DNA from 4 places in the Bacillus sp. UNCCL81 genome. Region 1 is predicted to be linked to each of the others. Evidence: riboswitches for the same ligand, from Rfam matches in the RefSeq annotation. Region 1 holds a riboswitch; each other region holds the start of a gene.

What was found. Region 1 has a riboswitch for S-adenosylmethionine ahead of BM319_RS08845 (trans-sulfuration enzyme family protein). Riboswitches for the same ligand answer to the same signal wherever they lie in the genome.
Region 2: it holds a riboswitch for S-adenosylmethionine, as region 1 does, so the genes downstream of both, BM319_RS17670 (methionine ABC transporter ATP-binding protein) here and BM319_RS08845 (trans-sulfuration enzyme family protein) in region 1, are expected to answer to the same signal.
Region 3: it holds a riboswitch for S-adenosylmethionine, as region 1 does, so the genes downstream of both, BM319_RS05935 (2,3-diketo-5-methylthiopentyl-1-phosphate enolase) here and BM319_RS08845 (trans-sulfuration enzyme family protein) in region 1, are expected to answer to the same signal.
Region 4: it holds a riboswitch for S-adenosylmethionine, as region 1 does, so the genes downstream of both, BM319_RS06205 (LLM class flavin-dependent oxidoreductase) here and BM319_RS08845 (trans-sulfuration enzyme family protein) in region 1, are expected to answer to the same signal.

The regions. Positions count from the first base shown of each region.
Region 1 is NZ_FOMF01000003.1:639,650-647,548, forward strand. It holds gene BM319_RS08830 (ABC transporter ATP-binding protein) at 1-75, shown strand, start outside; gene BM319_RS08835 (YcxB family protein) at 779-1,306, shown strand; gene BM319_RS08840 (ATP-dependent DNA helicase) at 1,430-3,703, shown strand; SAM riboswitch class I at 3,783-3,886, shown strand; gene BM319_RS08845 (trans-sulfuration enzyme family protein) at 3,968-5,137, shown strand; gene BM319_RS08850 (trans-sulfuration enzyme family protein) at 5,143-6,309, shown strand; gene BM319_RS08855 (hypothetical protein) at 6,492-6,914, opposite strand; gene BM319_RS08860 (NAD(P)/FAD-dependent oxidoreductase) at 7,287-7,899, shown strand, end outside.
Region 2 is NZ_FOMF01000008.1:153,757-161,655, reverse strand. It holds gene BM319_RS17680 (ASCH domain-containing protein) at 1-87, shown strand, start outside; gene BM319_RS25140 (hypothetical protein) at 93-527, shown strand; SAM riboswitch class I at 820-937, shown strand; gene BM319_RS17670 (methionine ABC transporter ATP-binding protein) at 1,114-2,130, shown strand; gene BM319_RS17665 (methionine ABC transporter permease) at 2,120-2,788, shown strand; gene BM319_RS17660 (MetQ/NlpA family ABC transporter substrate-binding protein) at 2,785-3,633, shown strand; gene BM319_RS17655 (M20 family metallopeptidase) at 3,680-4,870, shown strand; gene BM319_RS17650 (YidH family protein) at 5,144-5,533, shown strand; gene BM319_RS17645 (alpha/beta fold hydrolase) at 5,618-6,493, shown strand; gene BM319_RS17640 (Ger(x)C family spore germination protein) at 7,097-7,899, opposite strand, start outside.
Region 3 is NZ_FOMF01000002.1:1,188,942-1,196,840, forward strand. It holds gene BM319_RS05925 (carbon-nitrogen family hydrolase) at 1-122, opposite strand, end outside; gene BM319_RS05930 (pyridoxal phosphate-dependent aminotransferase) at 269-1,453, shown strand; SAM riboswitch class I at 1,511-1,614, shown strand; gene BM319_RS05935 (2,3-diketo-5-methylthiopentyl-1-phosphate enolase) at 1,679-2,899, shown strand; gene BM319_RS05940 (2-hydroxy-3-keto-5-methylthiopentenyl-1-phosphate phosphatase) at 2,906-3,559, shown strand; gene BM319_RS05945 (methylthioribulose 1-phosphate dehydratase) at 3,556-4,182, shown strand; gene mtnD (acireductone dioxygenase) at 4,199-4,711, shown strand; gene BM319_RS05955 (DUF421 domain-containing protein) at 4,760-5,458, opposite strand; gene yjeM (glutamate/gamma-aminobutyrate family transporter YjeM) at 5,660-7,159, shown strand; gene BM319_RS24615 (hypothetical protein) at 7,241-7,381, shown strand; gene BM319_RS05965 (hypothetical protein) at 7,536-7,899, opposite strand, start outside.
Region 4 is NZ_FOMF01000003.1:51,754-59,652, forward strand. It holds gene BM319_RS06175 (YndM family protein) at 1-155, opposite strand, end outside; gene BM319_RS06180 (hypothetical protein) at 650-991, opposite strand; gene BM319_RS06185 (DUF3231 family protein) at 1,489-2,040, opposite strand; gene BM319_RS06190 (spore germination protein) at 2,974-4,338, shown strand; gene BM319_RS06195 (GerAB/ArcD/ProY family transporter) at 4,339-5,430, shown strand; gene BM319_RS06200 (Ger(x)C family spore germination protein) at 5,427-6,518, shown strand; SAM riboswitch class I at 6,663-6,769, shown strand; gene BM319_RS06205 (LLM class flavin-dependent oxidoreductase) at 6,930-7,899, shown strand, end outside.

The DNA of each region.
Region 1 (7,899 bases):
GAGTTACTAGGATTAAAAGGACATTATTATAAGCTATACATGGCGCAATATAGCTTCATTAATGATGGAGCATAATTGAACTGTTTTAATTAGATTGGGGCTGTCTCAAAAGTCAGGTTAACTGACATATGAGCGGCCCATTTTTATTGGGAAATGTACTACTCTGTTAGGGTATTTCAACAGAGTTTTTCATTTGCAGTTGATCTAATCGATTATTATAAGAAATTTTTGTAGATTCTTATCAAGTTTTTATTTGATAGAAGGCATATTTGCAAGTTTTCCATTTAAATGATCTGCTTTTGTCTGTTTTTTAGAAAGGAATACCTTAACTGGTATGGGTACTTTTATATTTTAATTGCGTTTTTTAGGATTTTAATTGCAGTTTTGTAAAATTTAATTGCGATTCTCAAATTTTAATTGCAGTTTCGCTAAATTTAATTGCGATTCTCTTAATTTAATTGCAGTCCACAATTTTAATTGCGATTCTCTTAATTTAATTGCAGTCCACCGATCAATTGCAATATCTCATAAATTATTTGCAGCGCCGAGCCTATATCACTATTCTTTTTGATTTACAGTTAGGACATCCTTTTTTATGCCAAAAATTTAAAATTAGAACTTTGGAAATGAATTATTACGAATTCTTAATATAAGAATTAATTCTATGAATCTTGAAAAATCAACTTAACATAAGTACATAAAATAACTTTATTTTCTGTTTTTTTCTAATGTTAAAATAATAGTGATTAAAATATTTTTGCGAAATTGGAGGTCAAGTATGAAACTTAATTATGAAATTAATTTGGATGATTATATTGAATTTAATTTACATCATTTAAAACATTCTAAAACTGTTCAAAAGTCGTTAATTAATCAACGAATTGCTGTGAGTTTAATCTATTTAGTAATACCATTTTTAATTTCCTTTTTTTTCAAGCAACCGCTTTTTGGTTATTTACTTGCCTTTTCGATAGCAGCCATTCTTTGGTTCGTTTATTTTCCAAAGTATTTCTACCGTTCCTCTAAAAACAAAATGATTAAGCATTTAACTGAAAAGAACGATCAATCGTTATTCGGCGAACATTCTCTAAAGGTTGATGAGAATGGAATGAAAGAAATTACAAAATCAAGTGTTCATGAAATAAAGTGGGATGATATAGTTGAAATAAAAGGAACGAAGAATTACTTTTATATTTACTTTACAAGTATGCAAGCCATTGTAGTTCCGCTAGAAGCAATAAAGGATGACATGGAGAGATTATTACAATTCTACAGAAAATATAATATTCAAGTTTTATATTGCTAGTTGAATATTGCATTCTGATCTTTAAAAGTTCAAGTTATTTTAACTTGAACTTTTTTATTGGTACTTTTCATTCTTAATCAAGAAAGAGGATTATGATAAAATGTAATAAAGGAGGGTACTCACTTGGAGAATTGTATAAAGGTTTCAGTTCGAACGCTAGTTGAGTATGCTCATACAGCGGGAAGTATCAATTTAACTTATAAAAGTTCGGTTTCTTTAATTGAAGGAACAAAGGCGCATCAAAAAATCCAAAGAGAATATGGTGAACAGGATGTAAAAGAACGACCTATATCCGGCACTATAAAATTGGATCAATTGGCGTTTCAGATAGAAGGCCGTTGTGATGGATTATTACTGAAGGATGATCAATATATAATAGAAGAAATTAAATCAACAATGAAGGATTTAAATGAAATAAATGAAAATTCATATCCTGTTCATTGGGCTCAAGCAAAAGTTTATGGATATTTTATTTGTGAAGAACTACAGCTTGAAAAGATTACACTTAGACTTACATATATTAATATTTTAACTGAGCAAAAAATAAGCTTCGATCTTTTGTTTACAAAGGATGAATTAACAAATTACTTATACAAAATGCTAGAAATTTATTATCCTTTTGCAAAATGGAAATACGATCATATTGAGTTAAGGAATCAGACCATAAAAGAATTAAATTTTCCCTTTCCTTCTTTCAGAAAAGGACAAAGAAAGTTAGCAGGTGCGGTATATCAAACGATTCAAGAAGGTAATAATTTATTTGCTGTTGCACCAACTGGAATAGGAAAAACGGTATCAACTATTTTTCCAACTGTTAAAAGTATTGGTGAGGATCGTATCAATCGGATGTTTTACTTAACTTCTAAGACAATAACTAGGACTGTTGCTGAAGAAGCATTTAAGCGCATGACAGATCAAGGACTTTGTATAAAGTGTACGACGATTACAGCAAAAGATAAAATCTGTTTTAAAGAAGAGACGATGTGTCAAAAGGATTATTGTGAATTTGCCAATGGTTATTATGACAGAATTAATGATGCTGTTCTTGATATTCTTTCATCCGAAAAAGCACTAACTAGGGAGAAAATAGAAGAATATGCACGAAAACATACAGTCTGTCCATTTGAATACTCATTAGATTTATTAAATTCTTCAGATGCTATTATTTGCGATGTAAATTATATTTTCGATCCTAGAGTATCGTTAAAGCGATTATTTGATGAGCATAAACGAAGTACAGTTTTATTAATTGATGAAGCTCATAATCTTGTTGATCGCTCAAGAGAAATGTATTCTGCGAGTCTATTCAAATCTAAATTTTTAGAGTTGAAAAATCGATATAAAAATTTAAAAGATGAACTTTATGCCATAATAAATGAAATAAATAAGCGTTTTATTGAATTAAGAAAGAAATGGAAGGACGTTGTAACCCCAGTTTCAAAGGAAATAGATGGGGATTTACTAGAACTTCTACATACATTCAATGAAATCGTAGAAATAAAATTACCGGAAATGGACGAGGACGAAAATAAACAACTTTTGCTTGATACTTATTTTGAGTCACTCAACTTCGTCAAAATCGCAGAGTTTTTTGATGAAAATTACGTATGCTACTATGAACTATATAAAAGTGAAGTTCATTTAAAGCTATTTTGCCTTGACCCATCTAAAGTTGTAAATGACGTAATAAAAAGATTTCGCTCAACAATTTACTTTTCAGCTACTTTAACCCCAATACAATATTTTCAAGATATGCTTGGTGATCAAAGTCGCGATTATACAATTTCAATCGATTCTCCTTTTCATAAGGAGCAATTGGAGGTAACAATTGACCCTCTATCAACGCGGTATCAAGATCGTGAAAGAAATTTAGAAAGATTAATTGATTCGGTATATAAAGAAATTACGAAAAGAAAAGGTAATTATTTAGTTTTTTATCCATCCTATCAATATTTAATTCAAAGTGTTGATTTATTTAAAGAGAAATACCCTACTATAAAAACAATCGTTCAAGAAAATGGTATGACTGAAATTGAACGAGAGGAATTCCTTTTACAATTTGATAGTCTAAATGAAGAAACGCTAGTTGGCTTTGCGGTATTAGGCGGTATATTCTCTGAAGGGATCGATTTAAAGGGTGATCGTTTAAACGGAGTCGTAGTAATTGGTGTAGGATTGCCGCAGATTTGTTTAGAAAGAAATATTTTAAAGGAGCATTTTAATTCGGTTGGAAAAAATGGGTATTATTATGCATATGTCTTTCCAGGTATGAATAAAGTAATGCAAGCGGGTGGAAGAGTGATACGATCTGAATCAGATGAAGGGACTTTATTACTAATTGATGACCGATATAAGAGTTCACTTTATCAAAGTTTATTACCTGAAGAATGGAAGTAAGAGTTAATAATTAAATAATTCAAAAAAAACAATTGATAATTATCAGAGTTTTTAATATACTTATCAATATAATTAAATAATCTTATCAAGAGCGGTGGAGGGACTGGCCCGACGAAACCCGGCAACTCTAGTAAAAACTAGAAAGTGCTAAATCCTGCAGGTGAAAAACCTGGAAGATAAGAGCGATATGTATATTTTGCGGACATAACCACTTCTTATTTTTTAGGAAGTGGTTTTTTATTTGACTAAAATGGGGGATTTATAATGACTAACACAAAAGAGGCTTTAAACACGAATAAAAAATCAATTGAAACGGTAGCTGTTCATGGAAGCAAAGGTTATGATCCATTAACTGGTGCGATTAGTTATCCAATTTATCAATCTGCTACTTTTAAGCATGCAGGTCTTCATCAATCGACTGGATATGATTATGCAAGATTACAAAATCCAACTCGTGAAGAAGTTGAAAATACTGTTGCAAAATTAGAAAGTGCAAATTATGGTGTTGCATTTTCAACAGGAAATGCAGCCGTTACTGCAGTATTAAGCTTATTTAAAAAAGGTGACCACCTAATTGTTTCAGATGATTTATACGGTGGTACATATCGTTTATTCGAAGAAATTTATTCGCCATATGGACTTGAGCATAATTTTGTAGATACGACTGAAATTGAAAATATTCTTGATGCACTTAAACCGAACACAAAAGGAATTTTTATTGAAACACCATCAAATCCAATGATGAAAGTAACTGATTTAAAAAGAGTAGTTGAGCTTGCAAAAGAACGAGATATAATTGTGATCGTTGATAATACATTTTTAACACCTTATTTCTTTAGACCAATTGAATTAGGTGCAGATGTTGTTGTTCATAGTGGAACAAAATATTTAGGTGGCCATAATGATACACTTGCTGGTTTTGTCGTAACAAATTCTGAATATACGAATGAACGAATTCGTTATTATCAAAAATCAACAGGAGCAACATTAGCTCCATTTGACTCTTGGTTGATCTTAAGAGGAATTAAAACATTACATTTACGTATGGAATACAGTCAAAAAAATGCAATTGTACTTGCGAAATTTTTAGAAAATCATCCGAATGTTACTGAAGTGTTTTATGTAGGGTTACCAACGCATAAAGGGTATTCAATTATTAAAGAACAAGCAACTGGATTTGGTGCAATGATTTCATTTAAAGTGAAAGATTTAAGTTTGGTTGAACAAGTATTAGGAAGTGTAAAAGTTATTACATTCGCAGAAAGCTTAGGTGGAGTTGAATCATTAATTACGTACCCACATACGCAAACTCATTCAGAAATGCCAGAGGAATTTAAAAGAAAGCTTGGTCTAGATGACCATACACTTCGTTTATCTGTTGGTATTGAACATATTGATGATTTATTAAATGACTTAGAAAATGCATTGGGGTGATGAGGATGCAATTTGGAACGAAATTAATTCATAATGGAAATGAAATAGATCAGGCAACAGGCGCATTAAGTATTCCGATTTATCAAACTTCAACATTTCATCAATTTGATATAGAGAATTTTGGTAAGTACGACTATGCAAGAAGTGGAAACCCAACAAGAGAAGCATTAGAAAATACAATTGCAAAGTTAGAAAATGGTGTTCGCGGTTTTGCATTTTCATCAGGGATGGCTGCAATCTCATCTGTATTGTCTTTGTTCTCAGCTGGAGATCATATTGTCATTTGTGAAGATGTATATGGAGGAACATTTAGAATCGCGACTAAAGTATTAAATCGTTTCGGAATCGATTTTACATTTGTAGACGCTTCTAATTTACAAGAGATTAAAGCCGGAATAAAGCCAAATACAAAAGGACTTTATTTAGAAACACCGTCTAATCCTCTTTTGAAAATTACTGATTTGAGTAGTGCAATCAAGATAGCAAAAGAAAATGACATCCTTGTCATTGTAGATAATAGTTTTTTATCACCATATTTACAAAGACCTTTAGATTTAGGAGCTGATATTGTCGTTCATAGTGCAACAAAATTTATTGCAGGCCATAGCGACGTAATCGGAGGGCTAGCGGTCGTAAATTCGGAAGAACTTGCAAATGATTTATACACAATCCAAAATTCATTCGGGGCAATTTTAGGTCCACAAGACTGTTGGTTAACATTAAGAGGATTAAAGACATTAAAAGTTCGTATGGATGCATATGAACAAACTGCATCAAAATTAGCAAATTGGCTTTTAGAACAAGAAGAAGTTGAGGATGTTTATTACCCAGGACTAAAAGATCACCCTGGTCACGATATACATTTTGAGCAGGCTACTGGAGGAGGAGCAGTCCTTTCATTTACACTAAAAACGATTGAACAAACGACAAGTTTCCTACAATCAGTCGAAAACGTTGCAGTTGCCGTTTCATTAGGTGGAGTTGAGACAATTGTTTCATATCCTGTGAAGATGTCCCATGCTGCAATACCGCTCGATGTTCGTGAAAGATTAGGCGTAAAAGATACATTAATAAGAGTGTCAGTTGGTTTAGAAGATATTGAAGACTTGATTGCAAGCTTTAAAAAAGCATTAAATGCAGGGGTAAGAGAAAAACAAGAAGTGCAGGAATAGGGAAACCGGATAATTAAAAAAGAGAATCTGTCTTAGAAACACGAACAAATTAAACTCTATATTAAAAATCCCACAATGGAATTTCTGTGGGATTTATTTATTTTATATTTTTTAATTTTGCGCTATTGATGATGCGTAAATTAGATGTAAACTTTTTAAGTAATATAAAGATTTTTAGTTGACTATGAAATGAATATTTCCCCGTCACCAATTTCCTCTTGAATTACCTCAGCTGCACCTATAAGTGCCAAAGCGTTTCCAACTAATTGAATTGAATCAGAAAGCACGATTTTTCTTTGTAATTCAAGTAAATTTTTCTTATCTGAAGTGAACAATTGCTTAGAAACGTAAAAAGCAACGGATAACTGACCAGCTGTGCCAATCCACATGCCTGATATGATATCTCTTTTCCCTTGAAAGATTGAATCTTTGTCAATTGAATATAATTTTGATAATGTAATCGTTTCATATAATTGTGCAACTGCCTTAACCCACGATGCAGCAACAATTTGTTTTTCAAGACTTGCTTGTAAACCGTCATCTTCTATAGTAGTTATTTGATTTTGGTCTTTCCCTTCCTTTTCCTTGATATTTTCTTCTAGCATCTTTTCCATCTCCAATATAAAATATCTGTTATTTATATAACTATTCAACTTAGTGTGATTGTGATTCTATCTAATAGGATATTTTCGTATTACAATAATTAACTTTTCGTTAAATTAGGATGGAATCAACTAAATAATCTGATGTCTAATTAATTAATATTCAAGTTTGAATTGTCTAAAATTGGATAAAAAAAGCTAATTGACATATGGTTAATTGTAATGAAAAGGTTTCACTATGTTTATAAACGAATATTTTTTAAAAATAATACAAAAAATGTTCGTGTTTTTGCTTGAAACGCATTCATATTGATGGTATTCTATTTTAGGTTGATCAAATGATATAAATTAAACCTTATTTGGAGGTATATATAGATGTATGATGTTATCGTTGTTGGAGCAGGACCTGCTGGAATATTTACTTGTTATGAATTAACTTTAAAAATGCCTAATGCTAAAGTACTACTTGTTGATAAAGGACATGATATATTCGCAAGACATTGCCCGATTTTACAAAAGAAAATTGAAAAATGTCCGCCTGCTGCAGGTAAAAAAGAATTTTCAGGTTGCTTACCAGCTTGCTCAATTACAAATGGTTTTGGTGGTGCTGGAGCATATTCAGATGGAAAATTTAATATTACAAGCGAATTTGGTGGATGGATGACAGATTACTTATCAGATTCACAAGTAGTTGAATTAATCAAATACGTTGATGAAATTAATTTAGAACATGGTGCGACTGAATCGATTACTGATCCCTTAACAGAAGAAGTTAGAGATATTGAACGTCGTGGTTACGCAGCTGGACTTAAATTATTACGCGCACAAGTTCGTCATTTAGGAACTGAGCAAAATTTAGAAATTCTAAAAAGCATTTACGAGTATTTAAAAACGAAAATCGATATGAAGTATAAAACTGAAGTAGAGGACTTAATAACTGAAAAGGTTGAAGGTACTCATATCATAAAGGGAATTAAATTAAAAAAAG
Region 2 (7,899 bases), on a different contig from region 1:
CAATCGATCTTATCAATCCATCCTGGAATGCCTTGGCTGCCAAAAATGAGGGTATGGGTTCATGAGTTTCGTCTCATCCAAGATTAATTTTTATGCTGTATAGACTGCTTCTTTACATACATATTGCTAGTGTAATTTTATCGATTGGTCCTTTTTTTGTATTGATTCCTATACTTAAAAAGCTGCATACCACACAGTCCGCGATACAACAGAGCTATTTGGATGTATTCCGGTTTGCTGTCAGATTGGCAAAGCATGCTGGGCATGTACTGGTTGGATCAGGGATCTTGTTGGTACTAGCGGGCCATTGGTCGTGGAAAACATCTTGGATTGTGATGACTATTCTTCTTTTGGTGAGTTCATTATTTTTCCTAGCTAGAGCCTTTTCACCGACCATTCGGAAATTCAGTGAACCAACCCATGACGGGAGAATGTTGATTCAGAAGCTTCGTCGATCTATCTGGATTTACATCGTTCTTTTGATGATCATGCTATGGTTCATGGTGGTAAAGCCTACATTATGGTAGGCACAATTCAAAAAAGCAGACAAGTTCTATCCTTGTCTGCTTTTTTTCCTTCTTTTAAATGAATTACTAATAAAAACTAAAAAATGTGTATCTAGACCTATTCCAAACGGTTTATGAAATAAGTTTCTTGATTTGAATATGAAGGACCTAAGACTTATGCCAAACAGTGTGTTTAATAAAATTACTATTATCAAAACTCAATTTTGACTAAAAAATTTAAAAATAGTTCTTGACGGATTATAAAAAGAGAGATAACATGAACACAATAATTTAAAAACTTAATAAATTCTATTACTTATCCAGAGAGGTGGAGGGACTGGCCCTGCGATACCTCGGCAACGGGTTTGTTGTTTCGTAACAAATACCGTGCTAATTCCTGCAAATCGTTCATGCGATTTGAAAGATAAGAAGTAAAGTGGCTTATATATTATAACCCCTCTTCTTATCTGTTTTCTTGGATAAGAAGAGGGGTTTTTTGATGAGGTGCCATAGGAGAAAAAGGGGGATATATAGTTATAAAACCTAGTTTTCAAATCTGTTTACTTAGTTATAGTGAATTGAAATAACTTGCATTGGGGGAAGTAATTTGATTGAAATTAAAAATGTCTCCAAGGTTTATCCTGGAAGACCACCAATTAAAGCTATAAATAATATTAATATGAAAATTGAGAAAGGAGAGATCTTTGGGATCATTGGTTTTTCCGGAGCAGGAAAAAGTACATTGATTCGTTGTTTAAATAGACTTGAGGAGCCAACAGAAGGATCAGTTTTCATTGATGGATTGGACTTAATGAAATTAAAAGATGAAGAGTTACGTAAGACACGTAGAAAAATTGGTGTCGTCTTCCAACACTTTAATCTACTTTCTGCCAAAACGGTATTTGATAATATAGCAATGCCGCTATATCTAGAAGGAAAAAAGAAACGAGATGTCCAGGAAAAGGTAATGGAGTTAATTGAATTTGTAGGACTTACAGGGAAGCAAGATGTATTTCCGGGCCACTTATCGGGAGGACAAAAGCAAAGAGTGGGGATTGCAAGGGCACTCGTAACAGATCCAGATCTTTTGCTATGTGATGAAGCTACATCTGCATTAGACCCTGAAACAACAAAGAATGTATTAGAGCTTTTAAGGAAGGTAAATAAATCCTATAATCTTACAATTTTCCTTATTACCCATGAAATGAGTGTAATTCGTGATCTATGCGATAAAGTGGCCGTCATTGATAATGGTGAAATTGTAGAAGAAGGTAATGTTTACGACGTATTTACGAATCCACAAAAAAGTATTACAAAGAATTTTGTTAACACAGTATTACAAAATGAGGTGCCATCTAAGTTATCGAAATCATTATCAAAGGGAAAATATTATCAATTAGTCTTCCTAGGTGACAAGGCAGGTAACCCATTATTATCAGAGGTTCTTAAAAAATTCGATATCCATTTAAATATTCTTTATGGATCCATTACAGAGCTACAAGAAAGACCTTATGGGAATTTGCTTGTGGCACTAGAAGGAACAAAAGAGGAAAGCGCAAAAGCTATAAAATTTATTTCGGAAAAGGGGATAGACGTAAGGGAGGTTGAGTTAAATGGAGCTTAATTGGGAATTCTTTTGGCCGCAGTTTTTGCAGGCAACTCAAGATACATTTCTAACTGTGCTAGGGTCATTTATTTTTGGCACAATCATAGGATTGCCGTTGGGTATAATCCTAGTTGTAACAAGGCCAGGTCATATAATGGAAAACAAACCTTTATTTACGTTGTTAAATACCATTATAAATATTGTTCGATCTGTACCATTTATTATTTTACTAGTTGCCATTATACCGTTTACTAGATTATTGACGGGAACGTCCATTGGTGTAATTGCAGCAATTGTTCCGCTTTCAATCTTTGTAGGACCTTATTTGGCAAGATTGATTGAGAATTCCATGCTAGAAGTTGATAAAGGGGTGCTAGAAACAGCCTATTCAATGGGAGCAACAAAGTTTCAAATCATCTTGAAGTTTATTTTACCTGAAGCGATTCCATCGTTGATTCTATCATTTACAACTGCAACGATTGGATTGATTGGATCGACTGCGGCAGCTGGTGCCGTTGGTGCTGGGGGATTAGGTGACTTAGCTATTACATATGGTTATCAGCGCTTTGAAACATTGGTTATTGTCATTACAGTTGTATTACTAGTAGTTATTGTTCAACTCATACAAAGTTTAGGAAATACGTGGTCAAGATATGTAAGGAGGAAAAGAGGATGAAAAAGTTTTTTACTATTTTTGCAGCATTATTATTAACGGTTTCGGTATTATCAGCATGTGGTTCTAAAGCATCATCAGGTAACGGAAAGGAGAGAACGGTTAAGATTGGTATTAACGGTGATGACTATGAACTTTGGAATATTGTACAAAAACAAGTAAAAAGTGAAGGCATTAAATTGAAAATTATTTCATTTTCAGATTATGTTCAACCTAACACAGCACTTAATGACGGTAGTCTTGATTTAAATGCTTTTCAAACGATTACGTATATGAACCAATTTAAAGGTGATCATAATTTAGATATTTCTGCGATTGGCTCGACGGTGATTGCGCCAATGGGAATTTACTCACATAAGTTTAAAAAGTTAAGTGATATTCCAGATGGAGCAACTATTACGATACCAAATGATGTTACGAATGCAGGCCGTGCACTTAAACTATTACAATCTTCAAAGTTAATTAGTTTAGTAGATAATTTTGACCCTAAAGGAAGTATTGAACAAATTAAAGAAAATCCTAAGCATCTAAAAATCAAACCGATTGCTGCAGGGCAAACAGCTAGATCATTGGATGATGTGGCAGCAGCTATCATCAATAATGGATTTGCCGTTCAAGCAGGCTTAGACCCTGCAAACGATCCACTTTATAAAGAAGATCCAAATGATAAAGCAGCTATGCCGTATATCAATGTTATTGCATCTCGTACGAAGAATAAAAATGACAAGGATTTTTCAAAGATTGTAAAGGCTTATCAATCAAAAGAAGTTCATGATTACATTATTAAACGTGACAAAGGCGCTACGGTTCCAGTAGTCATTTCGGTTGATAAAATTAAAAATCTATAAAGCTAGTTCATGCTTATTTAAAAGAATGGAAGGGAGATCAGTTTAAATGACAGTTAAAATTGAAACACAAAGAGAACAAATTGTGAAAAGTATTGAGGAATCGAAGGAAGTTTATCTTGAAATTAGCCACAAGATTCATGAGAAACCTGAAATTGGCAATCAAGAATTTTTTGCATCAGAAACACATACTAAAATTCTAGTAGAAGCTGGTTTCGATGTAACACGTAATATAGCGGGGCATGAAACAGGCTTTGTAGCAAGGAAAAAGTCATCTAAGCAAGGACCGACCATCGCTTTTTTAGCAGAATACGATGCACTACCTGGTCTTGGTCATGCATGCGGACATAATATTATTGGAACAACAAGTGTGGCAGCAGGAATCGCTCTTGCTGAAGTTATTTCTGAGACCGGAGGAGAGGTTGTCATATTTGGAACACCTGCAGAAGAGGGGGGACCAAATGGAAGCGCTAAGGGGAGTTTCGTAAAACACGGATTACTAGAAGGTGTTGATGCAGCACTTATGCTCCACCCAAGTGGTAAAACAGGTTTATCGAGTCCAACTTTGGCAGTAGATCCATTAGACTTCCATTTTTATGGAAGAGCTGCCCATGCTGCTGGATCACCAGAACATGGAATTAATGCTTTAGATGCAGTAATCCAATTATTCAATGGAATTAATGCCCTTCGTCAGCAACTTTCTAGTGATGTACGCATACACGGAATTATTACTCATGGAGGCGATGCACCAAATATTATTCCAGAATATGCTTCAGCAAGATTTTTCATCCGTGCCAGTACTTGGAAGCGTACAGAGGAAGTATCAACTAAAATTCGAAATATTGCCGAAGGAGCAGCACTTGCAACTGGTAGTACAGTGAAAATTGAAAGATTCCAAAATGAAGTCCATGATTTTATTATCAATCAATCTCTTGATGAGATTGTAGGTGAAGAACTAAGCCTATTGGGTGAAGAAGTAAATGGCAAAAGCGGTGGTCTTGGATCCACTGATGCAGGAAACGTAAGCCATGTTGTTCCTACTTCTCACGCATATATTAAAATTGGACCTGATGATTTAATAGCTCATACGAATGAATTCCGTGAAGCTGCAAGGTCGCCACTTGGTGATCATGCTCTAGTAACGGGGGCAAAAGCATTGGCTCTTACAGGCTATCGTTTAATTACCGAAAAAAACCTTTTGGAAAAGGTTCAAAACGAATTTCAACAAACAGAAAAATAGTTAGATTGAACGGTCAGAAAGATGGACTGAATTACCATCTTTTTGATCGTTTTATTTTTGATAGCTAATACTAATGCTGTTATTTGTTCTATTTATATAGAAGTCTTCTGTTAACTCCTTCGTAAATAATATAGATTTACTTTACCCCATTTCAATTTTATCAAAACGTAATCTAAGTTTTACTAAATCTTAAATATTAAAGATTAAACTAAAACTAAGATATGTTTTCGTTAAGTTTATCACTCTATAAATCTTTGATTGGGGTAATTTAATATGGTCTCTTTAAGTAAAGTAAATGATTTATCAGATGAAAGTGTTAAATATGCACAACAGCATCTAGCTAATGAAAGGACATATTTAGCATGGTTGCGAACTGCAATCTCAATTACTGGTGTAGGGTTTTTAACAACGTCACTACACTTTACAATTAAAATTAGTGATAACCAATTCATTAATACATTAGCAATTTTTCTTGGCATATATGCATGTGTTGTTGGTTTTATTACGGGTGTATTAGCTACTATTCAGTACAGTAAAAAGCGGAAAGAAATTCAAAATGGAAAATTTTTACCTACTCATAATTCAATTATTCTTGTATCAATTCTATTTTCTTTTTTAATATTCATGATTGTGTTGTATTTGTCATTATTATTATTTAAATAGACCCGAATCTTTTCAGTATTTTCTCTCTAGTTTTTATAGGGATATTTTTATAAAAATCGAATATTACATAAAGTGGACACTAAAATGAATGGAGTGATTAATATTTTCTATCCTGAGTCTCGGTTTGAATCGATTAATGGAATGGAGCTTCATTTTGCAGAATGGGGAGAAAGAAAAAATCCAACAGTTGTTTGCTGGCATGGTTTAACTAGAAATGGTAGGGATTTTGATATTTTAGCTCGTCATTTAGCTAAGGATTATCATGTAATTTGCCCAGATACGATAGGACGAGGATTAAGTCAGTGGAGCACCTCTCCTGAGCAAGATTACTGTTTTGAAAACTATGTAAATATAGCGATTGGTTTATTAGACCGTTTAGAAATTGAACAAGTTCGTTGGGTAGGGACTTCGATGGGTGGAGCAATTGGAATGCGACTTGCTGGTACGCCGAAACATCTAAATCGTATTTCCCATTTAGCATTAAATGATATTGGGGCAGGAGCTTCAGAAAACCAACCACAAGATATTGAAGGAATTAAGAGAATTATTAGCTATGTTGGAACACCACCTCAATTTAAAACATTTACTGAATTGAAGAATTACTATAAATTAATTTATCATTCATTCGGTGTTTCGAGCGAAGAAGAATGGAATGATTTTACGCAAAACTCTTGCCGTAGAAGAGATGAGGGTGGAATTGGCCCTGATTATGATCCAAAGATTGCTTTACAATTTCAGCATACAGAAGATTTAACTTTGTGGAATTACTGGGAGGCTATTCAATCAAAAATTTTACTTATTCGAGGAGAAGTTTCGGATGTCTTGCCACTTGATGTAGCATTAAAAATGAAGGAAACCCAGAAGTTTCAAATGGAAACAATACCTAAAGTTGGTCATGCACCTGCATTAAATACGAATGAGCAAATTTCAATCATTGATGAATTTTTAAAAAAAGCTTAGGCAATATACGATATTTAGTCTGAAAATGGGGCTGTCCTAGAAAGTCGGTTTAACTGACACAGGGGCGTCCCCTTTATTTGTAAAAAGAACGCATCAATTTTAATGTACTTACGTTTCGTGTTCCTGGTAGTAGTGGGAGGTATCTCAGATGCGTTTTCATTTGTAGTTGAGATTTAAAGAAAATGTAGGTGGTTTTTATCAATTTTTTTATTCGATTTTGTATGAATTAAAGGGTTTTCCAATCGAAAGTATCAACAATCTTACAATTTTAAGGTCATATTACCTTTACTGGTATGGGTAATTTCTATTCATATTTGCGATTCTCTCGGATTTAATTGCAGTTTTACAAATTTTAATTGCGATTCTCTATTTTTAATTGCAGTTTTGCCAATTTTAATTGCGATTTTCAGATTTTATTTGCAGTCCGCTGTTTATTTGCAACTTTTCATCCTTTATTTGCGCAGATGCATCCCTTATTTGCAGTTCAAACTTTAAACACCATAGAATTAGACTTTGTTAGACAAGCTAGTATGTTTTATCATCAAAAATTAAATTTTAATAAACATAAAAAAACAGAAAAATCATTAAGATTTTTCTGTTTTTTTATGTTTCAAGAACCCCTGTACTTGATATATAAATATTAAATTTTGGATGGATTTGAATTGTAGGATATTTTTTGTCCCAGTCCAATGATTTCCATAGGTTAGGATTATGCTCCTTAATGTATCGTCCAACACCTATAACATCGCTATTTGCTTGTTGAGTTTGCTTAATTACGTCTTTTGCTCTTTTATTTAAATCTTTTTCAATCATTGACTTTATTTCTTTTTTAGATAAATGTTGTCTATTTGTAGATTCAGCAATTCTTAATTTTACTTTTATTGGAATATCAACATCAATTTTAGTATTTGACGCATGGACAATCAATTTTCTCGAAGGCCTGCGTATTTCGTAGGATAGAATATTGTATGGTGATACATTTGAATTTTCTTTTTCTATCCTAGTAGAGAGTAAACTAGTAGTGTTAAACTGATCCATCATCATCAACATTAACGGAGCATCAGATTTTTCAATATATTTACCAGTGTAAGATCCTTTATGAAATAGTCCAGCTCCTAACACACCAGCATGTTTATCCTTTGTTTCATCAATTACAGGTAATACTAAGTCAATCCCAACATCTGTAATCAGTGTAAATACTTTCTGAAGATCCATATTTGGAATAATTGATAATCTTTTTGCTCGATCCACTGTTTCATTAATAATAAATGAAATTGGTTTATTCACGTTTTCTAATGTTAGAATATCTTTTGCTTGTTGTTTGTTCGTTACAACAACATTCACATTTACATTTGTAAATGGAGTACGGTTAAACTGGTCTAAGATAAATTGGAATTTTTCTTTCG
Region 3 (7,899 bases), on a different contig from region 1:
TCCGGTAATACGATTATACGGACATTTTCTTTAACAGCTTCGTTTATTTGAGTTTTCATTTTCTCTAAATTAGCCTTTGAATCACCTAATATAACATCAGATTGAATACACGCAGTTTTAATCACAATTTATTCACCCTATTCTAAATTTTATAGACATTTTTAAATCGAGCATATATGATGGTGAAAGTTATTGCAACAGTCGTTCATGAAAATCATTCGATTAAGAAACGATCTATTCAAATTAATTTTATTATATTTTTGGAGTGATTAACTTGAATCATAGTAAACTATTAAACAATTTACCAAAACAATTTTTTGCTTCACTAGTCCAAAAAGTAAATCAGTCAATCAGTAATGGTCATGATGTCATTAATCTTGGTCAAGGAAATCCAGATCAACCAACACCTGATCATATTATAAAAGCATTACAGCAATCTGTTGAAAATCCATTAACTCATCGCTATTCTCCGTTTAGAGGAATGAGCTCTCTAAAAAATGCTGTTGTAGAATTTTATAAACGAGAGTATGATGTTGATTTAGACCCAGAGGAAGAAGTAGCCATCTTATTCGGTGGAAAAGCTGGATTAGTAGAGCTACCACTTTGTTTATGTGATGCGGGAGATACAATTTTAGTGCCAGACCCAGGCTATCCGGACTATTTATCTGGTATATCTCTATCAAAAACAGTTCCATACATGCTTCCATTACTAGAAGAAAATCAATTTTTACCAGATTATAAGTTAATTCCTCAAGACGTTTTGGATGCTAGTAAAATATTATTTATCAATTATCCAAATAATCCCACAGGAGCTATAGCTACTGATGAATTTTTTAAAGAAACAGTTGAGCTTGCAAAAAATAATCAGATTACCGTTTGTCATGATTTTGCTTACGGTGCATTTGGTTTTGACGGCAAAAAACCTTTAAGTTATCTTCAAACTCCAGGAGCAAAGGAATGCGGGATTGAAATTTATACCCTTTCTAAAACTTATAATATGGCTGGTTGGAGAATCGGTTTTGCAGTTGGAAATAAAGAAGTTATTTCAGCAATTAATCTATTACAGGATCATCTTTACGTTAGCATCTTCCCTGCTGTTCAAGAAGCTGCCGCTGTTGCACTAACTGAATCGCAAGAAAGTGTCAAACAACTATTAGCTCTTTATGAAGAGCGTAGAAATGTATTTATTAGCGGTTGTCACGAAATTGGATGGGAAGTAACTGCACCAGCAGGTTCGTTTTTTGCATGGTTAAAAATTCCATCAGGTTTTACATCACAGGAATTTGCTGATCTTTTACTTGAAAAAGCTCATATTGCAGTCGCTCCAGGAAATGGATTTGGAGAATATGGTGAAGGTTATGTAAGAGTCGGCCTACTATCAGATACGGATCGCTTGAAGGAAGCAGTTGCTAGATTAAAAGAGATTGAAATATTTTCAAAATTTAATGTTTGACAATTGTGATTGTTCATGAAATAATGCGAATAGATTAAGAATTCAAAATTAAATATAACTTTATTCAGAGTAGGTGGAGGGACCGAGCCCGACGAAACCCGGCAACCGGCTAGTTAACTAGTACGGTGCTAATTCTCGCAGCATTTGCTGACAGATAAGGTGTAGGTAAACCTCTCCTTAGTGGAGAGGTTTTTTGTTTGATTAAAACTTTTTGGAGGTTTTGAAATGAGTGGAGTAATAGCAACTTACCAAGTTTATGATAAAAATCATCATTTAGAAAAAAAGGCAGAGTCAATTGCGCTAGGTTTAACGGTTGGTTCATGGACGAATTTACCTCAAAATGATCAAATTCAATTACAAAAGCATAAAGGCAAAGTACTTTCAGTTCATGAAATAGAATGCGAAGAAAATATAGTTAACTTTTTAGGCTATAAAGCGACAAAAGGGATTATTGAAATCTATTATCCTAGCTTAAATTTTTCAGCTGATCTACCAGCTATTTTAACAACTGTTTTCGGTAAGCTATCTCTTGATGGTGAAATTAAACTAATTGATTTAAATTTTACAGATGACATTTTAACTCTTTTCCCAGGTCCAAAATTTGGTATTAAAGGCATTCGAGAGAAGTTGGATGTATATGATCGTCCTTTATTAATGAGCATTTTCAAATCAATTATCGGCAGAGATATTCAATACATTTCAGGGGAATTAAAAAAACAAGCTTTAGGTGGCGTTGATTTAATTAAAGATGACGAGATTCTTTTTGACACGATTACCTCTATTACGGATCGCGTCACACACGGAAAAAATATTTTGAACCAAGTTTATGAAAAAACAGGACACAAAACTTTATACGCGGTGAATTTAACTGGCCGTACATATGAGTTAAAAGAAAAAGCATTACGGGCTGTTGAAGCTGGTGCTGATGTATTTTTATTAAATGTGTTCTCGTATGGAATTGATGTACTGCAAGGATTGGCAGAAGATCCATCAATTAATATTCCAATTATGGCACATCCTGCTGTATCGGGTGCGTTTAGTTCCTCTCCAATTTATGGTATTGACGCTGGATTATTACTAGGGAAACTTTTACGAATTGCTGGTGCAGATTTCAGTCTATTCCCTTCTCCATATGGATCAGTTGCATTACAAAAAGAGACAGCATTAAAAATCGCTGAAAACTTAACAGTATCAAATGGACTAAAAGAGACATTCCCAGTACCATCTGCTGGAATTCACCCAGGACTTGTACCTCAACTAATTCAAGATTTTGGAATTGAGCAAGTCATCAACGCTGGCGGCGGTGTGCATGGACACCCGGATGGACCAATCGGTGGAGGTAATGCATTTAGAGAAGCAATTTCAGCAACATTATCTGGAGTTGAGCTAAAAGACTACGCACTTCCAAATACATCACTACAAAAAGCATTACAACTTTGGGGGTAAACAACAATGGCAATAAAGATTTTTTGTGATTTTGATGGAACAATTACAGAGGGTGACAATATCGTTAATTTAATTAAAGAATTCACTCCACCTTCAGTAAGTGAATTAACAAGTGAAGTATTAAATGGCAATATATCAATTCGAGAAGGCGTAGAGAAAATGTTTGCTACGATTCCTTCAACGAAAAAACAAGAAATGACCGATTTTGTAATTGATCGTACTGTCATTCGAGATGGTTTTAGCGATTTTATTCAATTTGTAAGCGCTCAACAATATGAGTTGAAAGTTGTAAGTGGCGGACTAGATTTTTTCGTTCATCCTATATTAGCGGATTACCTTCCAACTTCGGAAATTTTATGTAATCGTACTGACTTTACAGGCCAAACTGTAAAAATTCATTGGGATCACTCTTGTGATGAAAACTGTACGAATGATTGTGGAATGTGCAAACCATCTGTTAAAAGAAAATTTAGTGAATCAAATGATTTTATCATTGTCATTGGCGATTCAATTACTGACTTACAAATTGCAAAAGAAGCAAATTTAATTTTTGCCCGAGATTTCTTAAAAGATAAATGTGTAGAATTATCTTTACCTTTCATTCCTTTTGAAAATTTCGATGATATTCGAGCTTCATTAGAGAAGGAGGTACTAGTATGAAGGACTTTTTCAAACATTATGATGAAATCCGTGAAGTAAAAAAAGTACTTGCTGATCGAGATTGGTTTTTAGGAACTAGTGGAAATTTATCAATTAAAGTAAATGAGGAGCCTTTGAACTTTTTAGTTACAACTAGTGGTAAAGATAAAACAAAACATACTTATGACGATTTTTTACTCGTTAATGAATTTGACCAATCTGTTTGGGATGAATCAAAAAAACCATCAGCTGAAGCCATTTTGCATCGTCTAATTTATCAACACACAAATGCAAAATGCGTTCTACATGTACACACTTTAGCAAATAACTTTATAACAAAGGATTTTCCATATCAAGATGAGTTATCTTTTTCTGGTATCGAAATTATAAAAGCATTAGGACTATGGGAAGAAGATGCAGAAATTACAATTCCAATTATAAAAAATCATGCGCATATCCCTACTCTTGCAAATGAATTTCTACCACATATTAAGAATGATCATGGTGCTGTATTAATTCATAATCATGGTATAACAGTATGGGCCGAATCGGCATTTGAGGCTAAGAAACATTTAGAAGCTTATGAGTTTCTTTTTCAATACGCATTACAAGGTATACAAAAAAATACATTTATAAAGAACTAATTTGGAGGAATGAAGAATGGCAACAATTTGGGTAGAAAAAAAAGATTATCATATTACAAGTGATGTTGAAGTAAAAGCATATTTAGAAGAACAAGGTGTTATTTATGAAAATTGGAATATCGAACAATTACAAAGTTCGTTACAAGAAAAATTTATTCTATCAGATGATGAAAAAGCAGCGATTCTTGAAACATTTAAAACTGAAATCGACAGTATTTCATCAAGACGTGGCTATTTAGCAAGTGATATTATTACGCTTTCAGAAGCAACTCCAAATCTTGATGAATTACTTAAAAACTTCAACCGTGAGCATCATCATACAGATGACGAAGTTCGCTTCATTGTTAGCGGTCACGGAACGTTTATTATCGAAGGAAATGAAGGCTTTTTCCATGTTAATTTGAATCCTGGAGATTTAATTTCTGTACCACCAAATGTACGCCACTACTTCACATTAGCAGAGGATCGTAAAGTAGTTGCTGTTCGATTGTTTGTTACTACTGAAGGCTGGGTGCCAATTTACGAATAATTTGATAAAAACTAAATTGACTCATATCCACTTTAGGATGTGAGTCAATTAATTTTCTTCTTCATTAAAATGATCTTCTCGGTAGTCGATATATAACGACCCGTCGGTTTGTACTTCAACAAAAAACACATCTGAAACTGATTTTATGCCTACCCTCTCAAGTTGAGCCATTAACCATTTTTTATCCAAGTTTAAATTTGATAATGCGTCTTCATTTACTTCCCCGTCAGTTACCACTGCTGTTGAAGTTGGAAATAACAAAGTTTTTTTCCACGTTTTATTTTTTTTCGTTTTAACATCTTTTGTTTTCATAATGGACAGACTGCCATCGATTTCAAATATAGCGTACTCAACATCTTTCAACGAATAAATACTCTCATTACGAAGCATTCCTTGAAATTGCTCCGTATCTATTCTGGCTTTTTTTAATGCATTTTCCATTATTTTTCCTTGTCTAATTAAAATAATTGGTTCACCAAGAATCAGCCGACGTGCAGTTTTAGATTTTAAACTTAAATACCCCATGACGATCGTCAAAACTGCCCAGCCAACTAATCCAATGATTCCATCCTCAATATCTAAAGTTTTAGATGTCGTAATTGATGCTGCTATATTCCCTATTGTTATGGCTGTTATAAATGTAAAAACATCTAATTGACTAATTTCCTTCTTCCCCATTAATCTCGTTAAAATAAATAAAACAAAAAATGAGCATATAACTCTTAATACTACTTCATTAAAGCTCATTTAGTTCATCCTTTCTCTTTCAAAAAAACCGTTTTAAGTATTTATTAATCAACTTAGCGTTTGAAAAATAGAACGAAACTATTCTTTATTATTTCTAAAAAATTAGTAAACCTGACCGGTTGTTATGTCCTCATAAATTACCGATTATTGAAGAAAATAATATTATTCATTTATAATCGACTAATTTATTGAGGTGAGATCTTGAGTAAAAAACTATCACTTGTTGGCTTAATATTAATGGTATTTACAACTGTATATGGCTTTGGAAATATACCTACAGCTTTTTATTTAATGGGATATAGCGCAATTCCATGGTATTTACTCTCAGCTATTACGTTTTTTATTCCATTTGCTTTTATGATGGCTGAGTTCGGAGCTGCATATAAGCATTCTGAAGGTGGAATTTATACATGGATGGCTGATTCAGTTGGGCCTAGATTCGCTTTTATTGGAACTTTTATGTGGTTCTCTTCCTATGTAATTTATATGGTTAGTGTCTCTTCAAAGGTTTGGATTCCGCTATCAACGTTTATTTTTGGTAGAGATAAAACCCAATCCCTTTCATTATTTGGACTTTCATCTACTCAATCAATTGGCTTATTAGCATTACTTTGGATGTTAGTTGTGACATATTTTGCTTCTAAAGGGATTGAAAGTATTAGTAAGGTTACAACGATTGGTGGGGTTACAGTTTTCTCATTAAATATAGTATTGCTAATCACAAGTATCCTTATTTTTCTATTCAATGGAGGAAAATTTGCTCAACCAATTAAAAGCTTTTCATCAGCATTTGCTCACTCACCTAATCCAAATTATCTATCTACCCTTGCGATCTTATCATTTGTTGTATTTGCAATCTTTGCATATGGCGGTTTAGAAGCAATTGGCGGATTAGTTGATCAAACAGAAAACGCCGAACGTAATTTTCCAAAGGGCATTACGATTTCAGCAATTATTATCTCAGTAGGATATTCGTTAGGTATTTTTTTAGTAGGTATTTTTATTAACTGGTCAAATGATTTAAGTGCTAGCACTACAAATTTAGGGAATATAACATATGTGCTAATGTACAATTTAGGATTAGAACTTGGAAAAGCTTTTACATTATCAACACATACTGCCGATCTAATTGGCATTTGGTTTGCAAGAATTACTGGATTATCAATGTTTCTTGCATATACCGGAGCATTTTTCACATTAATTTATGCTCCATTAAAAACAATCATTAAGGGTACACCAAAATACTTATGGCCAACAAAATTTACAGACACAAATGAGAAAGGTATGCCTGTCAATGCAATGTGGGTACAATTTGCAATAGTTTCATTTATCATTGTCCTAACATCCTTTGGAGGTCAAGGAGCGTCTGCATTTTTTAATAAAATAACTTTAATGACAAATGTTTCAATGACATTACCTTATATATTCTTAGGAATTGCGTATCCAATGTTTAAAAGGAATGATCAAATCGATAAACCATTCCAAATTTTAAAATCAAATTCATCTGCTTTATTTGCAAGCATTCTCGTTATATTAGTAGTTGGATTTGCAAACTTTTTTACAATCATACAACCGGCTATTGAGGGTGATTACAACTCAACAATCTGGATGATTGCAGGTCCCATCTTCTTTTCAATATTAGCTTTACTAATTCTTAACCGTTCAAGAAAACATACCCAAAAAGAGAAGAAAATTGCCTAGCAATCTTCCCACTTATTGTTAATAACAATTCCGAAAGTAAGTTGGAAATATAGCACATACTAAATTTGGAGGTGATATTTCATGGGTCACAATCAAAATCCACATGTAAAAAAGAAAAACAAAAATAAAGGGCAACCTACACCAGCTGCAGTTAATTCAGAAGGTTATTTTGCTCCAAGTAAATCAAATACTGAAGCTCTTAATGAAGTTAAAAACTCATAAAGAAAACTCGCGATTGGTGAGTCCTTAGGTGAAATCAAAAGGCGCAATTGCACTGATACTTAAACCCATCTGCGCCGATTTTTCATCTCCGTTTGCCAATTTGTACTTTCTAAATATGTAAAAAAATGACCGTCATTTTGGCGGTCATTTTTGATTATTTACTCATCGAATTCGCAGTTTTTACTAAATCTCGAATCGTGTATTGTTTACCAGTTTCTTCTGAAAAAAGAAGTGAAATTGAATGATAAAGCCCGTCTTTCTTCCAACGAATTGTTTTTGTATTATCATCATCAGCAACAATCAAAACTTTTGTTCCATCTTTTAATTTAGTTGTTTTTAATGGTTGTTGTTCATCTGGGAATGAAGGTTTTTTATTATGATAAGTGATGACAAACATTGTGACTTCTACTTCTTCATTTGAGTAATTAAAAGAGGTAGCATTAATAGCTCCATTTTTTTGATTTTTTTGTACATCCATTGTGACATCCTTTGCTCTAAACGGTATCTTTTTTGGTACA
Region 4 (7,899 bases), 590 kb from region 1:
ATCAATAGATCACCAACGATATATGCGATTACTCCTAAGACTAACGATATCAGAAATACATTTCTAAATGCCATATCGTACCCAAGACCCAAAATTATATATAATAATGCAAGACAAGCAATAAATTTAATGATAAATGCTTTTATATGCTTCATAAAAATCCCTCCTGAACTTATTATGAGAAATTTATTTCACATATATTCTTTTTTATTTTATATGGTCAAGTAAAAAAATATATATACTGCCGATAAGTCAAATTCATAAAATCGTCATAATATTTTAAACATCCTTTATCGCTTTTATGGTTTGATAATTATGAGAAGACGTTTGTGATGTATTCAATAGGAAAGTATGCTCAAAGAATAGGAAGAACAAAAAACTCTTAGAAATTGGGATAAGTCAGATAAGATTTAAACCGCACCAAGTTTCCGTTGGTCGTACACGGTATTCTTCACAAGAACAACTTAATCTATTACGCTCCACTGTTAATAAAAATTGACAAAAAAAGAGCAACTCATAATGAATTGCTCTTTTAGCGACAATACGTATTATACCATTTTTATCCAAATTAGAATTATCAAATATGCTAATGTAATAAACCATTTTAGGAGTAGTTTAGCTATCATTTTTTATTTGCACTTTTAAACAGCTACTTCTGAATAGTTGGTAAGCTACTAATTTGTTGGAAATAATATTTATTTCCGTTGATGGTAACCGTGAATCCATCTTGCTTAAAAGTGATCTCTGTTTCTTTAAAATTAGTATTTTTTATTACATAGTTTGAATTTGATTTTTTTGAGTAATTCCCTTTATCTACTCTTTGATTTTCCGGTAATTCATGGTCATAATAGTAAAATTTATTGTCATCTTCTTGATCAAATACCATCGTAATTCGACGTAAATCCTTACTTACATATGTTCCTCTTAAGCTATGATTTTGATCATTTGAGTTACAACCACTAACTAAAATTAATAAAACAAAGATAGTCATAAAACATTTTTATTTTAATAAATTTTTTCATTATAAAACTCCTTATCTTAGATTTTTTTACAAAGGTATTAAACTAAGTTAAGCTTTAGGCATATTATTTAAAAGAAAGGTGTAATATGAAAAACATTTTAAAATTTATTTTAGGTGCTATTCTTACTTTGCTTATTTTTTCTTTAAGTTCTATAAGTTTAAATATTTATATAAAAATTACATATTTTTTTATCATAATTATTTTAATTCTATATTTAACACACCGTATTGATCAATATTATAAAAAATAAAGTCTCCTAGGGACTCGGAATGCTCTTATTCCGAACCTCTTTTGTCATTTTTTTTATATTTTGAATGAGAATAGACTCCTCTATCTTCTTATTTATGCTGTTTTTGGGCGGTTGTGTAGGTACATGTGTATGGAACAACTGTGCATGCTGCTCAGTCTATCGCTTAACTAGAAAATAAAAAAAGTCCACCTAATTAATGATAGGTGGACAATTTTTTTAATGTTGTTGTTGCTTTGTTTCAAAGTGAAGAGGTGGTGGAACTAACCAGCCTTTTGTTTTCATGATTTGTAGTAGTGCTGCACCATCTTTCGCTTTTTTAGCACCAAAACTTGCAAACATAGTACCAATATCTTCGCGAATTGATTGACTCATTAATGCAGCGTTAGATGTAACTCCAGCAGCTATTTCAGCAGCAACCATGTAAGCGATTTGAGCATCTTGAAATCTAGCTCCAGCTGGAATTTGTTCCAAATCGGCATCTGGTCGTTCTGATGGAGTAGGAGGTACTGCAATATCATTATGTAGAAGTACTTCTTCAACTTCTTTAATTGCAGGTTTCATTGAATTTTCAATTACTTGTTTTAAAAATGCTTTTAACTCTTCATCACCAGTATGGTTAATATAAACTTGGTAAGTATCTACACCAGCTTTAGTAGCTGATAGGTGACTCCATAGACCATAAACTTCTCCATAATGTAAAGGTTCATTTTGTGGATTTCCACTTAATACTCCCATTATAAATTTACTTCCCTTCTCAAATAAATTCATACTAAACTCCTTTTAAAGAGATAGGTACGAAAATTATTATTGAACCATTTGAGGATTTTATACTCATAATTTATAGGAGTTATGGGCTTGCACTCAAAGGAATGACAGTGTGTTCTTTGAAAATGATGGGAATATCAATCCTTTTAATCGACATATAAAGGGGCAATTGAAGCAGGAGTTCGTAATGCTAATGAAATTAATAATTTATAAGTATTGTAAAAACCCAACGATTCGTTGGGTTTTTTTTTGAAATATGCTTCTTTCATACACTAAGGGTTGATGAGTAAGTAAAAGAGCAAGAATCCGAAATATAGTTCCTCATAAAGGGTTCATGAGTAAGTAAAGGAGCTGGAATACGAAATATAGTTCCTCATAAAGGGTTCATGAGTAAGTTAAGGAGCTGGAATACGAAATATAGTCACTCATAAAGGGTTCATGAGTCAGTAAAAGAGCAGGAATCCATAATTTAGTTCCTCATAGAGGGTTCATGAGTAAGAAAAGAGCAGGAATCCGAAATATAGTTCCTCATAGAAGGTTCATGAGTAAGTAAAAGAGCAGGAATCCGAAATATAGTTCCTCATAAAGGGTTCATGAGTAAGTAAAAGAGCAAGAATCCGAAATATAGTTCCTCATAAAGGGTTCATGAGTAAGTAAATGAGCTTGAATCCGAAATATAGTTCCTCATAAAGGGTTGATGAGTAAGTAAAAGAGCAGGAATCCGAAATATAGTTCCTCATAGAGGGTTCATGAGCAAGTAAAAATCAAGAATCTGAAATTAACATACTCATAAGGTCTAAGTCAGTAAGCCAAAAGAAAAATAGCTATTTTTGATCTATCAAAGAAAGGGAAAAAAAGGAATTTGCATAGAATGGATAAGCTTTAATTTGACATACTAAAAAAATATGAAAAGAAATAGAAGGAGGGAAGCATAAGATGAGAAGTCAATTGGCAGTAATAAATGCGCTTAAGCTAGAATTTGAAGGATCAAAAGATTTAATTGTCCATTCTTTTGAATATTACGATCAAGAGATAAGTTTAATTTATCTTCAAGATCTATGTGACGCAGATAAAATTAAAACTGATATAATCCAACCACTTATGCTTTGTGATAAAGAAAGTAAATTTCTTTTACACTTACTCTCCTTATCTAGTTGTGAATCAATTCAAAACAAAAGGTATTTAGGTGAATATATAATTTCTGGTAATGTGTTAATTTTCATATCGAATGGGATCTATGCTTTTAATGCGATTCGTGATATGAATACTGAATCTGAAGAAGCTTCAGTAGAAACATCAGTTCAAGGGCCACAAAAAGCTTTTTCACATGACCTCAGTACAAATATCGCGCTAATTCGTAAAAGATATCCTTCGAATAAATTAAGCATTGAATACCAAACAGTTGGAACAATATCAAAAACAAAAATAGCAATACTTTTTGATTCTAATTATGCAGATCAAAAGGTAATTGATGAAGTAAAAAGTCGTCTTAAGAGGGTAAAGGTGGATGTAATACAAGCAGTTGGTCAATTAGAAAGGAAACTTTCTGATAAAAAGATTCATTTATTTCCTACAATGATGATAACAGAAAGACCTGATCGAACTGTTTTAAATCTTGCCCAAGGTAAAGTTGCTATTGTTATGGATGGAACGCCATTTGCTTTGAGTACGCCTACTGTATTTTTTGATTTTATATCTTCAATGGATGACTTATATCATTCATTCTGGATAAAAAAACTTTTGCAATCAATAAGATATATTGCCCTTATTATAACATTGGTGTTACCAGCTTTTTATATTGCAATTACCTCGTATAACCCGGAAATATTAAGGTCCCAACTTACTTTGACGATTGCAGGTAGTAGGGCAGGAGTTCCTTATCCATCATTTTTTGAAGTGCTTTTTATGATGTTAGCTGTTGAAATGTTAGTTGAAGCTAGTATTAGACTACCACGAGTAATTGGCCCAACTGCTACGACTGTTGGTGGACTTATTCTTGGTCAAGCTGCACAACAAGCACAACTTGTAAGTTCCATCATGATTATTATTATTGCATTTGTTGCCATTTCTAATTTTACGGTCCCAATCAGTGCAATGAGTTTCGCAATTCGATGTATTAGATACCCACTGATTATATTAGCAACTCTTTTTGGGTTGGTCGGACTAGTTGGAGGTATGCTTGTACTTATCTGTTATTTTGCTAATAAGCGAAGCTTTGGGACTCCTTTTTTAGCGATTGAATGGGGATCTTCCGATAAAATTGAAACGATAACTGAGAACCCAAAGGGGGGGCAAAGCTAGTTGACCCGTCACTTTTACTATACTGTACTGCTAACAATGATGTTAAATATCATTATCAATGTACCCATGATTTTAATTGGCGAGCGTTTTAATGGGTCTCTTATATCTATGGTGTTAAGTGTTTTGATTGGTGGAATATTTATTTATTTGTTTACGATCGGAATAAGTAAATTTCCTAATAAAGGATTGCCCGAAATTTTTAACAATAGACTACCTAAACTTGTTAAAAACATTTACTTAGCATTTTTAGGCGTAATGTGGTTGGCTGCAGGGGCATTTGTTTTAATTTCTTTCACATATATTACTGTACTGTATTTAAATACGGAGTTAAATATGGGATACGTTTTAGCTTTTTTTCTAGTTATTGTTATTTATGGAGCAAATTGTTATACAAAATCAATCCTCAACGTTATTGAAATAATGGTACTTGTAGCTACTCCAGTTGTTTTTTTTATCGTTTATAAAGCTATAGCAAGCAATTATTTTTATTTCGTCCATATTAAAAGAATACTCCATTATTTTTGGCAAATGCCTAACTATAGTTCTATTTCTGCTGCTACTTATTTTTTTACAGGCTATATAAATCTAGCTATCCTTAATCGTTATCTTGATACGAAAAAGGTTGTTAAATTTCTGTGGATTTTACCTTTAATCGGATTCGTTGTAATTAGTTTTACATTTTTCGTTCCAATTGCTTTTTTAGGTATTAAAGGGATTAATGATGTAGTGTTTCCTTGGATCTTCATAACTGATTCTCTAAGAATGGAATATGGGTTTATCGAAAGAGTGCTATATTTGATGGTTTATATATTCCTTTTGATGTCACTGTTATTTGGTATACTAACATGGCATGTTGGTTTAAAACTATTTGAAGGAATGTTTTTTAATTATAATTTAAAACCTGCTAAAAAAAGGAAATTTTATGGATATATGACTTTACTATTTTTTGGAGCCGTTACGTTGACACTGCAGACATTTACGAACGAAAGAGAATTTTTTGATCTGATTAAAATATGGCAAAATATCCGTTTTCCTGCTGAAGTCATATTAGTAGTGTTAATTTTTTTCTTATCTCGGAGGCAAAGAGCATGAAACGTATATTAACGTTGTTGTTAATTATGGAATTAAGTTTTATGTCTGGTTGCCAATTACTCGATGTTGATAAACGTTTTTTTGTCGTAGGGATAGGAATTGATCATACAGATGAAAATGGCATCTACCTAGTGTCAGTGAAATTAGCCATCCCTACAGCACAAATTGGAGCGGGAAGGTCTAATTTTCAAATTATTTCTCAAAAATCAACTTCAGTTTCTGAGGCCATTAGAATAATCCAATCTTTAGTAGATAAAAAATTAGATTTTGCTCAATGTAGGGTAATCGTTATTGATAAAGATCTACTAGTTGAAAACCAAATTGATTTGATGAAGTGGTTTATTAAACGGCCAGATATTCAAGGTGTTGCTTATGTAGCTGTAGGAGAACCTTCTGCAAAAGAAGCTTTATCATGGAGGGTTAAATCAGAGAGATTAGCGGGTAACGCTCTTGTGTTAGCTTTTAATGAAGAATCAAATAGGTCACCATATGTAATGTCAGAGATACTTAATGATTATTATATGCGATTGACAGAAAACGGTATAGATCCATATTTACCTATTATTGAACCGTTCGATAGTACCTTTAAAATTAATACTTCCGCAGTTTTTAAAGGAACAAAATTTAAAGCAGTATTAAATCGCGACGAAACAAGATTACTTAATGAACTTTTAAATCCCAAAAAAACAACATTAATTAATGTTGGAAAAGGAAAGAATCAGTTTTTCGTAAGTGCTGGAAATACGAAAATTGACATGAAAATTGTTATGCCTAAAAATAAAAAACCATATGTAGACGTTCATATAAAGGTAAAAGGATTCATTGAGGAATCTAAAAAGACATTACATCAAGATAGAGAATTGAAAGAGTATGAGAAGATAGCATCAATCATTATGAGCTCAAGAACAAAAAAATTTCTAGAACGTCTACAGGAATTAAATGTTGATCCACTTGGACTTGGGTTAAACTATCAAGCAAAATACGGAGTGACAAAAAAAGTAATAGATAAGTGGGAAGAAATTTATCCAAAACTTGAACTTCGAGTAAAATCAGAAGTGATACTAAAGGGAACTGGTACTATGTATTAACTTCGGTTTAATGGCAATAAAAAATTATAAAATTTTATTTTTTCTAATAAAAATGAAAGCGCTATCTCAAAAAATGTTTAAATTCCCTTATTGACAATCTGTTTACTAGGATTTATGATTCAGTTAAAGAAATTACATAATTCAAACTTATCGAGAGTGACCGAGGGATCAGGCCCTATGACGTCCGGCAACCTCCTTATTTAGGAACGGTGCCACTTCCTGCAGAATGAAAACATTCTGATAGATAAGTCGAAAACAATTGTTTCCGATGCCTCTTTCTGAATGAAAGAGGCTTTTTTATTTTTTATTTATTTACGCGGAAGGTTAAACAAAACTGAATTCCACTATATATAAATCCAACTTAACTGATGCGAAAACTAGATAATTTTGAGGATAAAGGAGAGAATAGAAATGAAATATGGTTTTTGGTTACCGATTTTTGGAGGATGGTTACGTAATGTGGATGACGAAAGCATGCCACCAACATTTGAATATGCTAAAGAGGTCATTCAATCAGCTGAAAGATGGGGATATTCGACTACTTTAATTGCTGAATTATATTTAAACGATATTAAAGGTCCAGAACATGATTCCCTTGAAGCTTGGTCTACAGCAGCGGCACTTGCTGCAGTAACGGAAAAAATCGAAATTATGACCGCGATTCGTCCAGGTTTTCATAATCCTGCAGTAACAGCAAAAATGGCTGCTAATATCGATCAAATCAGTAACGGCCGTTTTACGCTAAACGTCGTTTCTGCATGGTGGGCAGAAGAAGCTCGTCAATATGGCGGTATTTTTACAGAACATGATGAACGCTATGCCCGTACAGAGGAGTTTATTGATGTCCTAAAAGGCTTATGGACAGAAGAAACGTTCAATTATTCAGGAAAATTTTACGACTTAAAAGATACGAAACTTGCTCCAAAACCTGTGCAAAGACCAAACCCGATTCTTTATGCAGGTGGTGAAAGTGAAAAAGGTAAGCAAACAATTGTTGAAAAATGTGACGCTTATGTGATGCACGGTGGAACAGTTGAAGAAATTAATCAGAAAGTAACAGATATGAAAGTACGCCGTGAACAAACTGGCAATGCACCTTTAAGTTCTTTCGGTATGGCTGCTTATGTTATTTGTAGAGATACAGAAGAAGAGGCTTTAGCTGAGTTAGAAAAAATTACGACTGTGAAAGATTCTAGCGGTTATGCGGGCTTTAAAGACTTCACGACTAAATCACAATTAGAGCAACAAATACAATTACAAGATTACTCAGTTTCAAATCGTGGTCTTAGAGCAAATCTAGTAGGGACACCAGAGCAAATTGCAGATCGAATTTTACAATATGAAGAAGCTGGCTTAGACTTATTATTATTACAATTTTCAC